DNA from 4 places in the Pantoea deleyi genome. Region 4 is predicted to be linked to each of the others. Evidence: predicted binding sites of a transcription regulator. Region 4 holds the regulator's gene; each other region holds the start of a gene.
What was found. Region 4 encodes LexA, which represses DNA repair genes until DNA is damaged. Its sites were predicted from a motif close to TNCTGTATGTACATACAGNA; they were not measured.
Positions count from the first base shown of each region.

Region 1 (4,210 bases), 1.0 Mb from region 4:
GCAGCGGCTGTGGCAGGTGGAGCTGGCGCTGGCTGCGCCGGTGATCATCGCCGGAATACGCACGTCGGTGATCATTAACATCGGAACCGCGGCCATCGCCTCGACGGTGGGGGCCAAAAGTCTCGGCTCACCGGTGATTATCGGGTTAAGCGGGTTTAACACGGCCTACGTGATTCAGGGGGCGCTGCTGGTGGCGCTGCTGGCTATCGTCAGCGATCGTCTGTTTGAACGCCTGCAACGCTGGCTTAGCGTGAATGAACGATAAGGGAGTATCCCACCAGCATCAGACCGCTGGTGCCGCCGACGGCCATGATAAAAAACAGCGTGGCGAAAAAGGCTTTTTTGACATTCATGGAGAAAACCTGAGCTTGTGAACAGTGAGGCGGGGATAATAGCGCGCGCAAGGCAGCAGGCAAAGCGCCCGGCGTGCGTTTTTGTTATCAGGCGGGTTCGTGCAGGCGGACGGCATAGCCCTGTTCCTGCCAGTGTGTCAGCTGTTCCTGCTGGCGGCGGGTCAGTTTTTTACCGGTAAAGACAAACATGTTCATGCCGGGAAAGAGTTCGGGGCGCGGCACATCCAGCGGTTCAGCAAGCACATCGATCCGCCAGCCGTGCTGAGAGAGACGCCATCCTTCCAGCCAGATACGGGTGCGATCATCGATACCCCAGCCGATAATCAGCGCGTCTTTGCCAGACTTTTTGCGGCTGCCGGTCAGGCAGAAGGCCACATAGTCAATCAGCAACCCATCCAGCAGGCTGCACATGGTGCGGGCGGTGTTCTGGTCCAGACTCAGCTTCTGGCGCACCGGCATAAAAACGTGGTCGATCAGCGCATCAATCGGATGTTCGCGGCCAATGGCGGCAATTTTGTTGCGAAGTTTAGCGGGCCTGACGTGACGCAGGACGCTGATCAGCTCATCCTGTAGTGTCGTCCAGCCATCATGCGCATCCACATCGCCGCCTTCCAGCAGTGCCTTGACCTTTCCGACCGGCACGCCGCTTTCTATCCAGCGCATGATCTCTTCAATGCGCTGAACATCTTCTTCATCAAACTGACGATGTCCGCCTTCGGTGCGTTGCGGCTTCAGTAAGCCATAACGACGCTGCCAGGCGCGTAAGGTGACTGGGTTTATGCCACAGCGCTCGGCGACGTCACCGATACTGTATAAGGTCATAAAATCCTCTTTCGATTGGTCTGAGTGCGATTACCATAACGAAGCAATTTAAGTTGTACAATACATTTCGCTATGTACAACTTGACTGATACGGCGTTTCCAGGCTATATCTCGAATATGAGAAAACTTCCCATATGTGAGAATGACCCATGTCGGAGCTGAATACTGAGCAGCGACTGGCGGTGAGGCTGTCAGAATTACGACTGCAACGCGGCTGGTCGTTAGATGAACTTTCTGTGGCCACGGGCATCAGCCGCGCGTCATTATCGCGCATTGAGCGAAGCGAGACCAGCCCCACGGCGGCACTGCTTAATCGTTTGTGTGCGGCCTATGGACTCACGATGTCGCGTCTGCTGAGTGAAGTCGAGGAGGAGTCCACTCTGCTGGTCAGAGCGGAACAGCAGCCGGTGTGGCAGGATGCAGCCAGCGGATTTGTCCGCCGCAATGTTTCACCGCCTGCCCTCTATTTTAGATGCGAACTGGTAGAGGGCAAGTTACGGCCCGGCGCGCGTATCGATTATGACACGCCTCCCATTCAGGGACTGGAGCAGCATATCTGGCTGCGCGAGGGCGGTCTGACCATCACCATGGGGGTCCAGCAGTGGACGCTGCACCCCGGCGACTGCCTGCGATTTCATCTGACCGGAAAATCCGCCTTTGAGGCGCACCTCACCGACGGCGCCCGCTATCTGCTGGTAGTGGCCAGACCATGATCGATTACACCCGCTTCAGCGCCCTGCAGGCGCAGCAGCATCAGGCGTCACTCAGTGCGCTCCTGCAGGCCTGCGTAGCAGATGGCGCCAGCGTCGGTTTCACGGATGCCGCTGACCAGCAGGCGATCCGGCACTTCTGGCAGCAGCGCATTCCCGCCCTGGCCGCCGGAGAGAGTCAGCTATTCGTCGCCCGTCAGCAGGAGACCCTCCTGGGCACGGTGATGATAAATTTCAGTGCCATGCCGAATGGGCGTCACCGGGCGGAGATCGGCAAACTGCTGGTGCACCCGCAGGCGCGCCGTCAGGGCATTGCCCGGACGCTGATGCAGCATGCCGAACAGCAGGCGCGCGCAGAGGGCAAAACGCTGCTGGTGCTCGATACCCGCAGCGGCGACGTCGCCAGCGACCTCTACCGTTCGCTGGGCTGGCAGGTGGCGGGGGAGATTCCCTTTTATGCGGAATCGATCGCGGGCGTGCTGGACGCCACCACCCTGATGTACAAAGTGCTGACCTGACGCGCGCCGGGAATCTCCGCGGAAATTTCCGACGGCGCACGAAAAATTCGGCGCGAAAGCTGACGCCGCCGGGATACTGTGTAAAAATACAGGCCATTTTTTCCGGTGTGGTAACGCTAATCATGGCCCTGACAGCCGCAATAAAAAGCCAGATAGCGGAGTGGTATAAAGCGCTTCAGCAGCAGGTGCCTGACTTCATTCCGCGCGCGCCGCAGCGGCAGATGATCGCCGAAGTGGCAAAATGTCTGTCAGGCGACGACGCGCGCCATCTGGCGGTTGAAGCGCCGACCGGCGTGGGAAAAACCCTCTCTTATCTGATTCCCGGCATTGCGGCCAGCCGCGCTCAGGAGAAGCAGCTGGTCATCAGCACCGCCAACGTGGCGCTGCAGGATCAGATCTTCACCAAAGATCTGCCGCTGCTGAAAAAAATCATTCCCGACCTGACCTTTACCGCTGCCTTTGGTCGCCGGCGCTACGTTTGTCCGCGCAATCTGGCCGCGCTGGCGGCGGATGAGGACCAGCAGGGCGATCTGCTGCTCTGGCTGGACGATGACGCCGTCAGCAGCACCAAAGAGGAGCAGACCCAGTGCGGCCGGCTGCAGAAAGCGCTGGATCGCTATCAGTGGGATGGCCTGCGCGACCACAGCGACGAAAACGTCAGCGACAGCCTGTGGCAGCGGCTCTCGACCGACAAAGCGAGCTGCCTCGGTGCCCACTGCCGCTGGTATCGCGAATGCCCGTTTTTCGTGGCGCGCCGTGAGATCGAGCAGGTGGATGTGGTGGTGGCGAACCATGCGCTGGTGATGGCGGCGATGGAAAATGAGTCGGTGCTGCCGCCCGCTAAAAATCTGATGCTGGTGCTGGATGAAGGGCACCATCTGCCCGAAGTGGCCCGCGATGCGCTGGAGATGAGCGCCGATATCACCCCCGGCTGGAGCAGCCTGCAGCTCGACCTCTTTGTGAAGCTGGTGGAGAGCATCATGACCCAGATGCGGCCTAAATCCCCTCCGCCGCTGGCTAACCCGGAGCGGCTGAAAGCCCACTGCGACGAGCTGCGCGAACTGATGACGATCACCGCTCAGGCGCTGAACCCGCTACTGCCGCCGCATAACCAGCCGGGGGAGTTCCGCTTCGTGCTGGGCGCGCTGCCGCAGGAGCTGCTCGATCTCTGTGCCCGGCTGTTCAAACTCAGCGACGCACTGCGTGGTCTGAGCGAAGGGCTGATCAACGCACTGAGCGAACAGACGGGCAAGGTGGATGTGGTGCGGCTGCATCGCAATCTGCTGCAGCTCAACCGTCAGTTTGGCTGGTTCGAATCCGTCAGCAAGCTCTGGCGGCTGGCGTCGATGGAGAAAGCCTCCGGTGCACCGGTGTCGAAATGGATCACCCGCGAACTGCGCGAAGGTCAGGCGCATCTGCTGTTTCACTGCGCCGGTATCCGCGTCAGCGACCAGCTGGAGAAGATGCTGTGGCGCAAAATCGCACACGTTGTGGTGACGTCCGCCACACTGCGATCACTCAACAGTTTTAATCGGTTGCAGGAGATGTCGGGCCTCAGCGAAAAGGCGGGCGACCGCTTTGTGGCGCTGGACTCCCCGTTTAATCACGTCGGGCAGGGCAAGCTGGTGATCCCGCAGATGCGCTATGAGCCGCTGATGAGCCATGAAGCCGAGCATATCGCCGAGATGGCCGCCTTCTTCCGCCAGCAGATGGCTGAGAAAAAGCACAAAGGGGTGCTGGTGCTGTTTGCCAGCAACCGGGCAATGCAGCAGTTTGTCGCCTGTCTGACCGATCTGCGGCTCTCGAT
Region 1 covers NZ_CP071405.1:2,738,305-2,742,514, reverse strand. The annotation lists gene J1C59_RS12930 (ABC transporter permease) at 1-265, shown strand, start outside; gene J1C59_RS12920 (MerR family transcriptional regulator) at 441-1,175, opposite strand; gene J1C59_RS12915 (XRE family transcriptional regulator) at 1,325-1,888, shown strand; gene J1C59_RS12910 (GNAT family N-acetyltransferase) at 1,885-2,403, shown strand; gene dinG (ATP-dependent DNA helicase DinG) at 2,526-4,210, shown strand, end outside.
Region 1: a site for LexA is predicted at 2,478-2,497, ahead of dinG (ATP-dependent DNA helicase DinG). Genes of this name have one in related genera too.

Region 2 (4,210 bases), 1.1 Mb from region 4:
ACCTCACTCACCTGCTGCCAGGGTTCATGTGAAACCGCAGGCGCTTCCGGTTCCGGCGTCGCCGCAATGGTAAACAGCGGTTCGGTCGGGCCATCATCCACCAGATCTTTCATCGGTGAAAAATCAAACGCAGAGGCGGTATCGATGTTCAGTACCGGCTCTTTCTTCACGTCAGACTGGTAGCGCTGCTGTTGCTGCTCGGCGAACTGACGCGCCAGCGCATCCTGCTGCTGGGCATCCTGTTCTTCTTCATCCTGCTGCCAGCTGGTGCCGTAGCGCTGCTGCTGCTCAGACTGGAAGGCCTGACGCAGTTCAGCCTGCTGTTGCGCCTCTTCGGCCTCAGCCACAGACGCCTGACTCTGCGCCGGTGCCGTTTCACGCTCTTCCGCACGGGCTTTCTCTTCGGCCATGCGCTGAGACGGCAACTTGATACCGTAAGAAGCCAGTTCGCGGCGGGTCGGCAGTTTAACCGGATTAGGTCGTGGCAACGCCGGTCCGATGCCCTGTTTAACCTGCGGGTTAAGTGAGGTTTCCGGCGCTAAGTCGAACACAGGCGCGGTACGCGTGGCCGATGCCGCAGCGGCTGTCGCCGCCGTTGCGGCCGCGGCAGCAGGCACCGCAGTCGCATCACGCCAGTTGCCCATTCTGGGCTCATCGTCATCATAAGCGCTGAATGATGGAGCGGCTGGCGCCTCATCTGGCATTTCGAAACGATAAAGCGGCGGAGAGGCTGCCGGGGCAGACGCAGAGTGCGCTGCCGGAGCATGGTAAGGTTCAGGTGTTCCCTGCGCGGCCGCCGGCGCAGCGTAAGCATCAGGAGCACGCTGCACAGCTGCCGAGGCAGCGTGAGCATCAGGAGCACGCTGCACAGCTGCCGGGGCAGCGTGAGCATCTGGAGCACTCTGCACAGCTGCCGGGGCAGCGTGAGACACAGGGGCGCTCTGCGCTGGCGTCGCCACAGGCTGCGATGCCGGAGTGGCGGCGGCCGGTGTAACCGGCGCTGGCGCGGTATCCACAGCCGCAGGCGCAGGTGTGCCTGCAGCAGCCGGAGCGGCGACGGCAGGTGCGACGCCAGCCGCTTCGGTGGTCGCTGCGACGGCGGCGCTGGTTGCTGCGGCGGCTTTCGCCAGCAGCGGATCGGGCTGTGACGCCGCGCGCGGCGCAGAGAGCAGGACATCATCGTCCTGATCCGCCCCGCTCATTTCAGGCAGATCGGCATACTCGCGCGTATCGCGCTCGTCCTCCTCTTCCTGCCACGGCTCATCGTGACGAGAGCGGTTACTGGCAAACGTCAGTACGCCCATCACCACGCCACCAATCCGCTCCGCAATAGTGAGCCATGACCAGCCGGTATAGAGCGTAATCCCCGCCGCCCAGACGCAGAGCAGCATCAGCGTGCCACCCGCCGGACTGAACCACGGGGCGATCGCGTTACTGACCAGGCTGCCAATCACGCCGCCGGAGGCGAAGTACCAGATATCGTCGGCGTTCAGCGCCGCCATACCACAGGTCGTCACCACCAGCGCAAGTACGCCAATTAAGCGCAGCCCGACCGCAAAGTAGTCGAAATAGTCCTGATTATCGCGCTGCCGGAAAGCAATCCAGCAGAGCCCCAGGATGACGGGCGGAATGGCATACGCCATCACCCCAAAGATGAAGAGTAAGGTGTCGGCCAGCCAGGCACCGGGGCTGCCGCCGAGATTGTGAATGGGTTCATGCCAGGCCGTCTGCGACCAGCTCGGGTCGGAAGGATTAAAACTGACCAGAGAAACCATCAGGTAGATGGCAAACAGCGCCACCAGAATGAGCATCGCTTCCAGCAGACGACGTCCACTGCTCAGCGACTGTAACGAAACGTCTTTATCTTCTGTGTATTCCTGGCTCAAGAGGACTCTCCAGGTGCCTGTAAAGTAAGAAGCAACAGCGTCGGGCAAGCCCGACGCTGATCCTGTATGAATTCACAGGAGTGTACCGAAATCTCACAGGTTTTGCACCTGCGCCGCATCAGCGGGTTTTGATCACCAGCCGGTTGCTCTGTTTGACCTCTTCCATCACCACATAGGTTCGCGTGTCGTTTACGCCCGGCAGGCGCAGCAGGGTTTCACCCAGCAGCTTACGGTAGGCAGACATATCAGGAACGCGCGTTTTCAGCAGGTAGTCGAAATCACCAGAAACGAGGTGACACTCTTGAGTTTCCTCAAGTTTTTGTACAGCGGCGTTAAATTGTTCAAACACATCCGGTGCGCCACGATTCAGAGTAATCTCAACGAATACCAGCAGTGAAGCATCCAGATAGTGCGGGTTCAGCTGCGCGGTATAGCCAAGAATAAATCCCTGACGTTCAAGGCGGCGCACGCGCTCAAGGCATGGCGTAGGCGATAAGCCTACGCGTTTGGAAAGCTCTACGTTTGAAATGCGACCATCTTTCTGAAGTTCGTTCAGAATGTTCCTGTCAATTCTGTCGAGGTCTTTCCCGGGGCGTTTCTTATTGTCTACCATTATTATTGTCTCTCTTAATTCCTTCCCTTTACCTGCCACGCCCTGAAAACGCTCATTGTTCGGGGCATTTCTGAAGTGAGCTAACAGAGCCTGTGTGGTGAGACTTATCGATATGACGCATGTTGTCTGTCCACATCATGCGTCATTATCCATATCAGGCTGCTTTTATCCGGCGTTACGTGCAAAACAGGCGACGAAAACCTGTTTTGTGCCGATAAATGTTATTCACTTCTGATAATGTTTTCGCAAATGCGCAGGCGATTGTCAAAGTAAAATCACCAAATTCAGGACAAGATGCCAGACAGACCGCTGGGTATCTGTTTTTAAATGAGTATTTTTCCACTTCTGCACTGGTTTAACCCGAGTTTTGCCCCCTTTTGGCGCATTGACCAGGCAAAACTGCCGCTCATCGTCTACGCCGTTTGCAGCTATCGTTAACAAAATTGGCTAAGCCTTGTCATTGCCGCCGGATATTCCCTACAATCGCAGGCTATGTCAGCCGAATGAAACTGAGGAACGCATGAGTACGGCCAAACACAGTAAGTTACTCATCCTGGGCTCCGGCCCAGCGGGTTATACCGCAGCCGTTTATGCTGCTCGCGCCAACCTGAATCCGGTACTCATCACCGGTCTGGAAAAAGGCGGACAGCTGACCACCACCACCGAGGTGGAAAACTGGCCGGGCGACCCGCACGATCTGACAGGCCCATCGCTGATGGAGCGCATGCATGAGCATGCCGAAAAATTTAATACTGAGATCATTTTTGATCATATTCACACCGTGGATCTGCAGAACCGGCCGTTCCGCCTGACGGGCGACAGCGGCGAATACACCTCGGATGCGCTGATCATCGCGACCGGGGCGTCAGCGCGCTATCTGGGCCTGCCTTCTGAAGAGGCGTTCAAAGGCAAAGGCGTTTCCGCCTGCGCGACCTGTGACGGATTCTTCTACCGCAACCAGAAAGTGGCGGTCATCGGTGGCGGCAACACGGCGGTTGAAGAGGCACTTTACCTGGCGAACATCGCCGCTGAAGTCCATCTGATTCACCGTCGCGACAGCTTCCGCGCCGAGAAGATCCTGATCGACCGTCTGATGGAAAAAGTGCGCAACGGCAATATCGTGCTGCACACCCATCGCACGCTGGAAGAGGTAACCGGCGATCAGATGGGCGTGACCGGTCTGACGCTGCGCTCTACCCAGAACAGCGATGAGACGGAAGCGCTGGAAGTGGCAGGTCTCTTTGTCGCTATCGGTCACAGCCCGAACACGGCCATCTTTGAGGGCCAGCTGGCGCTGGAGAACGGGTACATCAAAGTGCAGTCAGGTCTGCACGGCAATGCCACCCAGACCAGCATTCCTGGCGTCTTCGCGGCAGGCGATGTGATGGACCATATTTACCGCCAGGCGATCACGTCAGCAGGCACCGGTTGTATGGCTGCGTTAGACGCTGAGCGTTTTCTTGACGGACTGGTTAAAAACGATCAGTAAGTTGTTAACTCTCTGATCTCAAATGTTCCAGGCGACGGTTTTTCAGTCGCCTTTTTTATTGCCCTCATGCTAGATTCTTGCCTCTGAAGCGCGCAAACCGCGTTTCCAGTTTTCCCCCTCATCGACATTTAGCATGGTCTCGCATGGACAAATCGCGGCAGCAGCATCTTACCCGCTGGCTTCGTCAGCAACGTCGTTTCGCCGGTCGCTGGTTGCGGCTCA
Region 2 covers NZ_CP071405.1:2,653,928-2,658,137, forward strand. The annotation lists gene J1C59_RS12515 (DNA translocase FtsK 4TM domain-containing protein) at 1-1,886, opposite strand, end outside; gene lrp (leucine-responsive transcriptional regulator Lrp) at 2,005-2,499, opposite strand; gene trxB (thioredoxin-disulfide reductase) at 3,020-3,988, shown strand; gene cydD (heme ABC transporter permease/ATP-binding protein CydD) at 4,132-4,210, shown strand, end outside.
Region 2: a site for LexA is predicted at 1,947-1,966, ahead of J1C59_RS12515 (DNA translocase FtsK 4TM domain-containing protein). Genes of this name have one in related genera too.

Region 3 (4,210 bases), 1.9 Mb from region 4:
TACGCAGGGTCAGCCCGTCATACTTCAGCTCGCCGTTATCCACGTTTAGCGGCATTACCCGCACCTGACGCGTGACGTTGACATAATCCCCGTTCAGTCGGGTCAGTTTACCCGGCTTCGCAATCACCCGCTGCCACTGACGACAATCCAGCGTGGTGCCCTCCGCAGTTATCAGCAAACTGCCGATAGCCTGGTCGCTGATGAGGTTGCTCTGCGGACCGACGGTCTGCCAGTTCCCCTGCAGTTCCGCTGGCGCTGGCGTCTGCACCGCATTTTCATAATCGTTAATCTGCGCACAGCCACCCAATGCCAGCACAGCAATCAGCATCCACTTTTTCATGTTTAATCCCTAAGATCGCGTCAATGGCGGCTACGTTATAATTTTTCCACCGCGTTGCGCAAGGTATCTGGTGTCTGGTATCAGACGAAGGGGCAATAAAAACCGCATTTCCCCGGCAGCGCACACCGGATGCCCGCGACGGCCAGCAGCCTCTGGCGGCAGAAGTAAACCAACACCGGGCCTGTCGCGCCTGACAAGCGAAACACCATCCGCTACACTGACGCGCTGCACCACTTTTTCAGGAATATGAGTATGAAAACGCCAGAAGCCTACTATGCCCAGGCGCGCGAGATGTTCTTTACCGCGCATCCCGACTTTCAGGCTGCGCTTGATGAATTAACAGAGCGCGATGCGCGTGCGGCCAATCTGTCGCTGCGCGAGCTGCGTGCATGGCATGCAGAGCGCATCTATGCCGCTTTTTTACGGCAGAAGAATCTGGATGGGATGATCTTCTCTATTCAGCTCGCCGAGCCGGATAAAGCGGTGGCGGCGGAAGCGATCGAGACCTACCTCAAATCTCACGCGGAATCGCTGGGGATGAGCTGGGAAGAGTTCTGCATTAAAAACGAACTCTGATCGGCGCTGTACCGGAAAGCCAGGTGATGGCTTTCGGGCCGTCGCACCACGACCATCATGCGGGTGCGACGGGCCTCCTGAACGGATTTTGCAGGCAAACTCTGGTTTTCACTGGCCCTGAAACAACGGCACCCTGTGGTAACGCAGGACGCGCGTGAACCTGCTGTTACTCTCTCTCTTCCGCAATTCTGCCCTTTACTTCCACATAACTGGCCACGGCCAGCAGACGATTGATGTGCGTCAGCAACAGGTCAACGTCGGACTGCATAAACTCAGACGAGGACTGTGAAGCGGTGATAATCGCATCCTGCACCGTTTCCGTAATGGTCAGTGAGTTGTCCTGCTTCGCCTGTACCAGCAGCGCGGCAACCAGCAGGGACTGAGCCTCCAGCTGCGCAGTCAGCTCCTTTGCATCGACGTCCATTTTTGCCAGCTTGAGCAGAATATCAATCACCAGTTGTCGCATCGCGCACCTCCTGAAAAGTAAGCCGCCATTATGTCGTGAGGTGCGCCTGTTTTGCCAGTCGAAGATGACGCCCCGTTTCCCCCGAAAATTTTGCCCGAAATCGGCTGCACCGCCTTGCTACTGTTTTTATTTACAGTATCATAGGTCAGCGATTTTGCTCAGAATGGATTGCCATCATGTTTGTTGAACTGATTTATGACAAGCGCAACGTTGCCGGTTTACCGGGTGCCCGCGAGATGATTCGTGAGGAGCTGGAAAAGCGGGTGCATCGGGTGTTTCCTGATCTTGAAGTCAGGGTTAAGCCGATGGAGCGTAACGCGATTGATACTGATTTAAGTAAGAATGATAAAGCGACAGTGGCGCGGATTGTTGAAGAGATGTTCGACGAAGCGGAAATGTGGCTGGTGGCCGATTAATCCCTTAACGGCCACCGCATCAGTCAGCGGGAGAAAACTTAGCTCTCCTGCTCACTGTGATTGATTTCAATCTCGATGTCCTGAATCGCGGCATCCAGATCTTCCAGCAGTTTTCCCTGCTTATTCAGCAACGCATCGATTCGGTCGGCGTTGGTTTTGTCTTTGTACTCACCGGCATCAAACGCTAACCAATGGCTGGAAAGGGTTTCGGTGTTGGTCTGCGCGTAGTGGCGCATCTCTTTAAGCTGAGAGGTCACGTCACGCAGATATTCAGTTTTGGTCTTGGTTTCAGTTGAATCGCTCATGCTGAATTTCCTTCTGGTCAGTTATCCAAAGTGATTAGGCTTAGCGGTTCATCAACCGGCCAATCAACCAGCGCACATTAAGAGATAAAATGTCGCCGTGAGATTTAAATGTAGTCGATAATAGCGAAGCCGCACTAAGAATAATCGGAAGTTACGGTTTTGCGTTCGCTTTGACCGGCGGCAGTTCCCCATCCACCACCACCTCTTTGACTTTGATGACCGTCTTGTCCGCGGTGCGGTCAGGAATGGCATCCAGTTTATGCTGCAGCGCCGCCACCTGCGTCGTCAGCAGATCGACGCGGTCATCCCGTCGCGCGGCGATCACCCGGTAATCTGCCCGGATCTCCTCCACCCGCTTATTTGCGGTGTTGCTGACATAGAGAAAAATAATTGTCATCAGGATGCAGATCATTGAGCAGCTCAGCAGAATACAGCCCAGAATGACTTTGCGCCGGTATGACATCGGAGAGTGACTACCATTAATCGTTGTCATCACTGCGATCCTCCAGAGTTGAGATAAGCCGATCAATCTCGATACGGAATTTGTCGTTGTGATCGGTTTCGGTCATGGCCAGTAATATCCCTACCGCGTTCTTGATTAACCGAAGATCGGTTTCGAGTGTCGCAATCCGCCGCAGATTCCTGTCATGACGTTCACGCAGCTCGTCGTTCTCCTCCCGCATCAGTTGATTACTCTCTTTCAGCAACACCACCTGCTCTTTGTAACTGGTAATAATTTCGCCGCCTGCACGATTACTGGTCACGATTGAGGCAATCCCTGCCAGTAACGGTTTCCAGAACAGTGCTGCTGCCCCCCCACCCAGAACTAACGCACCCATACTGGTAATCAGACTACTTTCCATGCCACACCCCTTAATCCGGTAAGGTCTCTGGAACTTACTGCGTGCTTATCAGACACGATCCCTGCCAGGAATTTAAGATTGCTTAAATTACCGACTTAAGTATACTTAAGCCACACTTCATCAAAAAGTCAAGCCAATGAAAAACAGAACCCTGGGTGACCGCATCCGACTCCGCCGTAAGGCATTGCAGTTAACGCAGAAACAGCTGGCTCAGCAGGTAAACGTGTCCCATGTCGCTGTTTCACAATGGGAAAAAGAGGAGACGCTGCCGCGCGGCGAGAACCTGCTGCGGCTCGCCGAAGCGCTGGGCTGCGCGCCCTCGTTTCTGATAGATGGGGATGGCCCTGTTTTCAGCGAAAGCGCGTGGGGTGGCCTGCACCAGATCCCGCTGGTGAGTCAGCGGAACCTAACGCAGTGGCTGGCGGATGCGGAGGCTGTAAAGTGTGAGTGGCTGATGCACAACGACATGGCGCTTGCGCAGCAGAGCTTTGCTGTGCGCGTGGAGGAGCAGGCGATGGCGCCCGCAATCCTGCAGAATGATGTGGTGATTATCGATCCCACGCAGTCACCTCAGCCCGGCGACTGCGTGCTGGCCCTGCAGCAGCAGACTCCCCTGCTGCGCACCTGGCGTCAGCGCGGCCCGCAGGATGGTGTCGTGCAGTTTGAACTCGCCCCGGTCAACATTAACTTTCCCGATCTGCATTCCAGCCGCGACAGCCTGAAACTGATCGGCACGCTGGTCGAACTGCGCCGCTATCGCCAGGCGTAAAACCTGGCGCAGACCAGGTCCCGGCGGGAGCCTGCGGGGTTACAGGGCGTCGGTGAGCTGATCGACCACCACGTTACCCTGCAGGTCGGTCTGCATGATACGGTAACTGACCGGCCACGAGCGGCGGGTACTGAGTTTATCAAACAGGGTCACGCCACCGGTCTTCATCCCCTGCCCATTGACGATAATCCATTCCGTGACCTCTTCCTGCCCCCGATTCTTCAGGCTCAGCGAGCGTTGCTCAATCAGCTGATCGTCAGCTTCAATTTTTAAATAGTCTCTTAACATTGTATCCACCTCCTGGTAACGCTGGTCACTATATGCTTTTATTTAATCATTTCAATCGAATTTATTTATCGACATGGGACTGCCTGACAGTGATCGCCAGCCTGAATCTGCTTACGACGCTGTCTGGCTTTTGCATTGAATGGCCATTGCACAAAATCCGGAACGGATACGTCACTCGCAGCGACTC
Region 3 covers NZ_CP071405.1:1,633,437-1,637,646, reverse strand. The annotation lists gene yedD (lipoprotein YedD) at 1-340, opposite strand, end outside; gene J1C59_RS07685 (DUF6388 family protein) at 593-916, shown strand; gene iraP (anti-adapter protein IraP) at 1,083-1,382, opposite strand; gene J1C59_RS07675 (DinI-like family protein) at 1,559-1,798, shown strand; gene J1C59_RS07670 (hypothetical protein) at 1,837-2,103, opposite strand; gene J1C59_RS07665 (hypothetical protein) at 2,255-2,596, opposite strand; gene J1C59_RS07660 (hypothetical protein) at 2,583-2,966, opposite strand; gene J1C59_RS07655 (helix-turn-helix domain-containing protein) at 3,103-3,735, shown strand; gene J1C59_RS07650 (hypothetical protein) at 3,775-4,023, opposite strand.
Region 3: a site for LexA is predicted at 1,501-1,520, ahead of J1C59_RS07675 (DinI-like family protein). Genes of this name have one in related genera too.

Region 4 (4,210 bases):
TGGCAGGGCACATAGACGATCTCATGGCCATCCTGCGCCAGCTGACGCACTTTTTCGCCGCCGTTGACGTTGATGCCCTGATAGAGGCGGCTCCAGAGCCAGCCCATCACCCGGTCAGTCACACGAATCGCTTCGTAGGAGAAGTTGGCCGCAATTTCTTCCATCATCTCGATGGCATTCTGCTGCGCTTTCTCGTGGGAGATTTTTTTGCTGCGCGCTTCATCTTCGACGGCTTTCTCAATCGCTTTGGATTGCAGCAGACGATTAAAGAGATCCTGACGCGCCGGTAAGCGCGGGCCAATCGCGGCCAGCCGCTGACGGGCAAAATGAATACGGGCCACGCGGGCCAGCTTCTGGGCGATCGACTTGTCCGTTCCGTGTTCGGTGGCCATGCGGCGCAGCGAAACGGTCGGCGAGAAGCGGACAAAACTGTCGCGCCCGTGCCAGATGACGGCAAAGAATTTCTGTACCCCGTTCAGGACGCGCAGATGTGGCGTTGCCTCACCCTGAACTTCACGTCCCGGTGCGCGGCCAAACATCACGGTGACCGGCAGCATCTGAATATCCAGCGTGGGATTGTTTCGATGCAGGTCGAGGTAGTCGTGAAAGATTTTCACGGATTCGACGCTGGGCACAAAATAGGGGAAAACGCGCGGGCCGTCGTGAATAAAGACGTGACGCGGCAGCAGCGCGCCGTCAATCTCCAGCGGAGAGAGCGGATCGGGCAGATGATGTCGCAGACACTGGGCGCGCAAAGTCAGTAAGTCAGCCTTCGAATCGTAAGGCAAAACATACATAATAGGTCGGGTCGGGTCCAGACCATGTTCTGAAACGGGATCGGCCGGAATGGCCTTACTTTTTACCAAAAACGACAGTGGTAAATTAAGCAGTTTGTAATAAAGTTTACGCCAACCTGACATAGACAACATGAAGCCTCTTGTTAGCAAAGCGCCGCAAGCATACCAGAAAGTGCAGCGAAGATCTGTGGTGGTGCCAATTGCACGCAGCCCAGACATTGACGTCAATACGATGAAAGGGTTCCCCCATCATGGCAAATAATGCCACCGGACTTATCAGAATAGTTAAAGCCGCAGGTTACTCATGGCAGGGGCTGCGTGCCGCCTGGCAGCATGAAGCGGCATTTCGTCAGGAAGCGCTGGCCGCGCTGGCCGCCATCGTCATCGCCTGCTGGCTGGACGTGGATGTGGTCTCCCGCATCCTGATGATTGGTGTCGTAGTGCTGGTCGTCATTGTCGAAATCCTTAACAGTGCCATTGAAGCGGTGGTCGATCGCATCGGTCAGGAGCATCATCCGCTGGCCGGTCGGGCGAAAGATATGGGATCGGCCGCGGTGCTGATCAGCATTCTACTGGCTCTGTTTGTCTGGATCGCGCTGCTCTGGACACATTTGCGATAAGCGTTCCATATCGCGTCGGAAGCCGCGTTTTGCGGGACAATCGGTTTCCATTTCGCCAATACCTGTATATACTCACAGCGACTGTATAAACAACCAGGGGGCGGGATGAAAGCATTAACCAGCAGGCAGCAGCAGGTCTATGACCTGATTCGCGACCATATTACTTCAACGGGCATGCCGCCTACGCGTGCCGAGATTGCCGCGCAGCTGGGATTCCGTTCGCCGAATGCGGCAGAAGAGCACCTGAAAGCGCTGGCGCGTAAAGGCGTCATCGAGATCGTGTCCGGTGCCTCGCGCGGCATCCGTCTGTTGATGGAAGAAGAAGCCTCAGAAGGCTTACCGCTGATTGGCCGGGTTGCTGCCGGTGAGCCCATCATGGCGCAGGAACATATTGAAACCCACTACAAGGTGGATCCGGGCCTGTTTAAGCCGTCGGCTGACTTCCTGCTGCGCGTCAGCGGAATGTCGATGAAAGACATCGGGATTATGGATGGCGATCTGCTCGCGGTGCATAAAACCCAGGATGTGCGTAATGGTCAGGTCGTCGTGGCGCGCATCGATGATGAAGTCACGGTGAAGCGCTGGAAAAAGCAGGGGGCTATCGTCCATCTGCTGCCTGAGAACAGCGAATTTGACCCGATCGTGGTTGATACCCGTGCTCAGTCGCTGACCATTGAAGGTCTGGCGGTGGGCGTGGTTCGCAACGGCGAGTGGCTCTGATTTCTCTGCCTGCGTGCATTCGCCCTCTCTGATGCTATTCTGTCTGCCCTAATTTTGTCGCGGCCCTCTTTGCGCAGCGACACTGAGCACGGAACGGCGAATGCGCGTTATCACGGCAACCGATAAAAATCTCTGGCGGCTCGCGCTGCCGATGATCCTTTCAAATATCACCGTGCCCTTACTGGGCGTGGTCGATACCGCAGTTATTGGTCATCTCGACAGCCCTGTCTATCTTGGCGGCGTCGCGGTCGGAACCACCGTCACCAGTTTCCTCTTTATGCTGCTGCTTTTTCTGCGGATGAGCACCACCGGTCTCACGGCGCAGGCGCTGGGTGCGGGCGACAAAACGGCGCTGGCGCGGGCGCTGGTTCAGCCGCTGATGATTGCGCTGCTGGCTGGCGTGCTGTTTATCGCCTTACGCTATCCGATTATCCGGCTGGCGACGCAGCTGGTCGGCGGCAGTCCCGAGGTCCTGGCACAGGCGGCGCGATTTATTCAGATCCGCTGGCTCAGCGCGCCGGCCACCCTCGCAAATCTGGTCATTCTGGGCTGGCTGCTGGGCGTGCAGTATGCGCGCGCGCCGGTGATCCTGCTGGTGGCAGGGAATCTGGTGAACATCGTGCTCGATCTCTGGCTGGTCATGGGGCTGCACTGGGGTGTCGCAGGTGCGGCCACCGCCACGGCGCTGGCCGAATACATCACGCTGGGCGTCGGCAGCATCATGGTCTGGCGGGTGCTGAAACTGCACGGCATCACGCCAGCCCTGCTGAAACAGAGCTGGCGCGGCGACAGTGCCCGGCTGCTGCGCCTCAACCGGGATATCATGCTGCGCTCCCTGATGCTGCAGCTCTGTTTCGCGTCGCTGACCGTGCTCGGCGCACGGCTCGGCCCCGATGTGGTCGCGGTTAACGCCGTGTTACTGATGTTCATTACCTTCACCGCCTACGCACTGGATGGCTTCGCCTATGCGGTAGAGGCGTTTGCCGGTGAGGCGCATGGGGCAAAAGATGGCAGTAAACTGCTGCGTGTCTGGCACGCCGCCTGTCGTCAGGCGGTGGCCGTCGCGCTGTTCTTCTCGCTGGTCTATGCGATCGCTGGCCCGCAGATCGTGACGCTGCTGACCTCGCTGACGTCGCTGCAACAGACCGCCGATCGCTACCTGGTCTGGCAGGTCATACTGCCGCTGGCGGGCGTCTGGTGTTATCTGCTGGATGGCATGTTCATCGGCGCCACGCGTGGTCGCGAGATGCGCAACAGCATGGTGATGGCCGCCGCGGGCTACTTCCTGACGCTGCTGAGCGTACCGCTGCTGGGCAACCATGGACTGTGGCTGGCGGTAACCGTTTTTCTGGTGCTGCGCGGCCTGACGCTCTGGCTTATCTGGCGCAGGCACTGGCGTCACAACAGCTGGTTTGAAGCCTGATTCAGTCGTGCTCACAGAGGTATACAGATAATTCTGTATTATTCTGAGTCCCGGAATAAAGCAACTACAATTAACTTCATACGGCGCAGTTAAGTAGCGCTTTGTATCGAGGTTATGACGAGTAGCCAGATAATTAAACCCCGAGGATTGGAGGTCTGCCATGAATAAAGACGAAGCGAGCGGCAACTGGAAGCAGTTCAAAGGCAAGATGAAAGAGAAATGGGGCAAGCTGACCGACGACGATATGCAGGTGATCGAAGGTAAACGCGACCAGCTGGTAGGTAAAATTCAGGAGCGTTACGGCTATGCAAAAGATGAAGCAGAGCGCGAAGTAACGGACTGGGAAACGCACAACAAAGATCACCGCTGGTAATCGACCCTCTGTTCCGGTGAGCCCTCACCGGAACACGCTTCAGGCGCTGACACCTATCCCCGTTTTCCCCGCTTTTTGCCTTCATCCTGATGATCATGTTCGCAGTTTTCATGATGCGTACAGGCTGCCACTTCCGCACAGTTTTTACACAGTCCATGCGCTTCAATCACGCTATGGCGCAGAGCAAACTGCGCTTCCCCCGCCAGCGTCGCGATAATGGTCTCCACACCCTGCGCCTGTTTTTCGGTAACGGCGGCACAGCGATCGCAGACCAGCA
Region 4 covers NZ_CP071405.1:3,747,052-3,751,261, reverse strand. The annotation lists gene plsB (glycerol-3-phosphate 1-O-acyltransferase PlsB) at 1-920, opposite strand, end outside; gene J1C59_RS17635 (diacylglycerol kinase) at 1,049-1,417, shown strand; gene lexA (transcriptional repressor LexA) at 1,523-2,137, shown strand; gene dinF (MATE family efflux transporter DinF) at 2,238-3,560, shown strand; gene J1C59_RS17620 (CsbD family protein) at 3,721-3,933, shown strand; gene zur (zinc uptake transcriptional repressor Zur) at 3,987-4,210, opposite strand, start outside.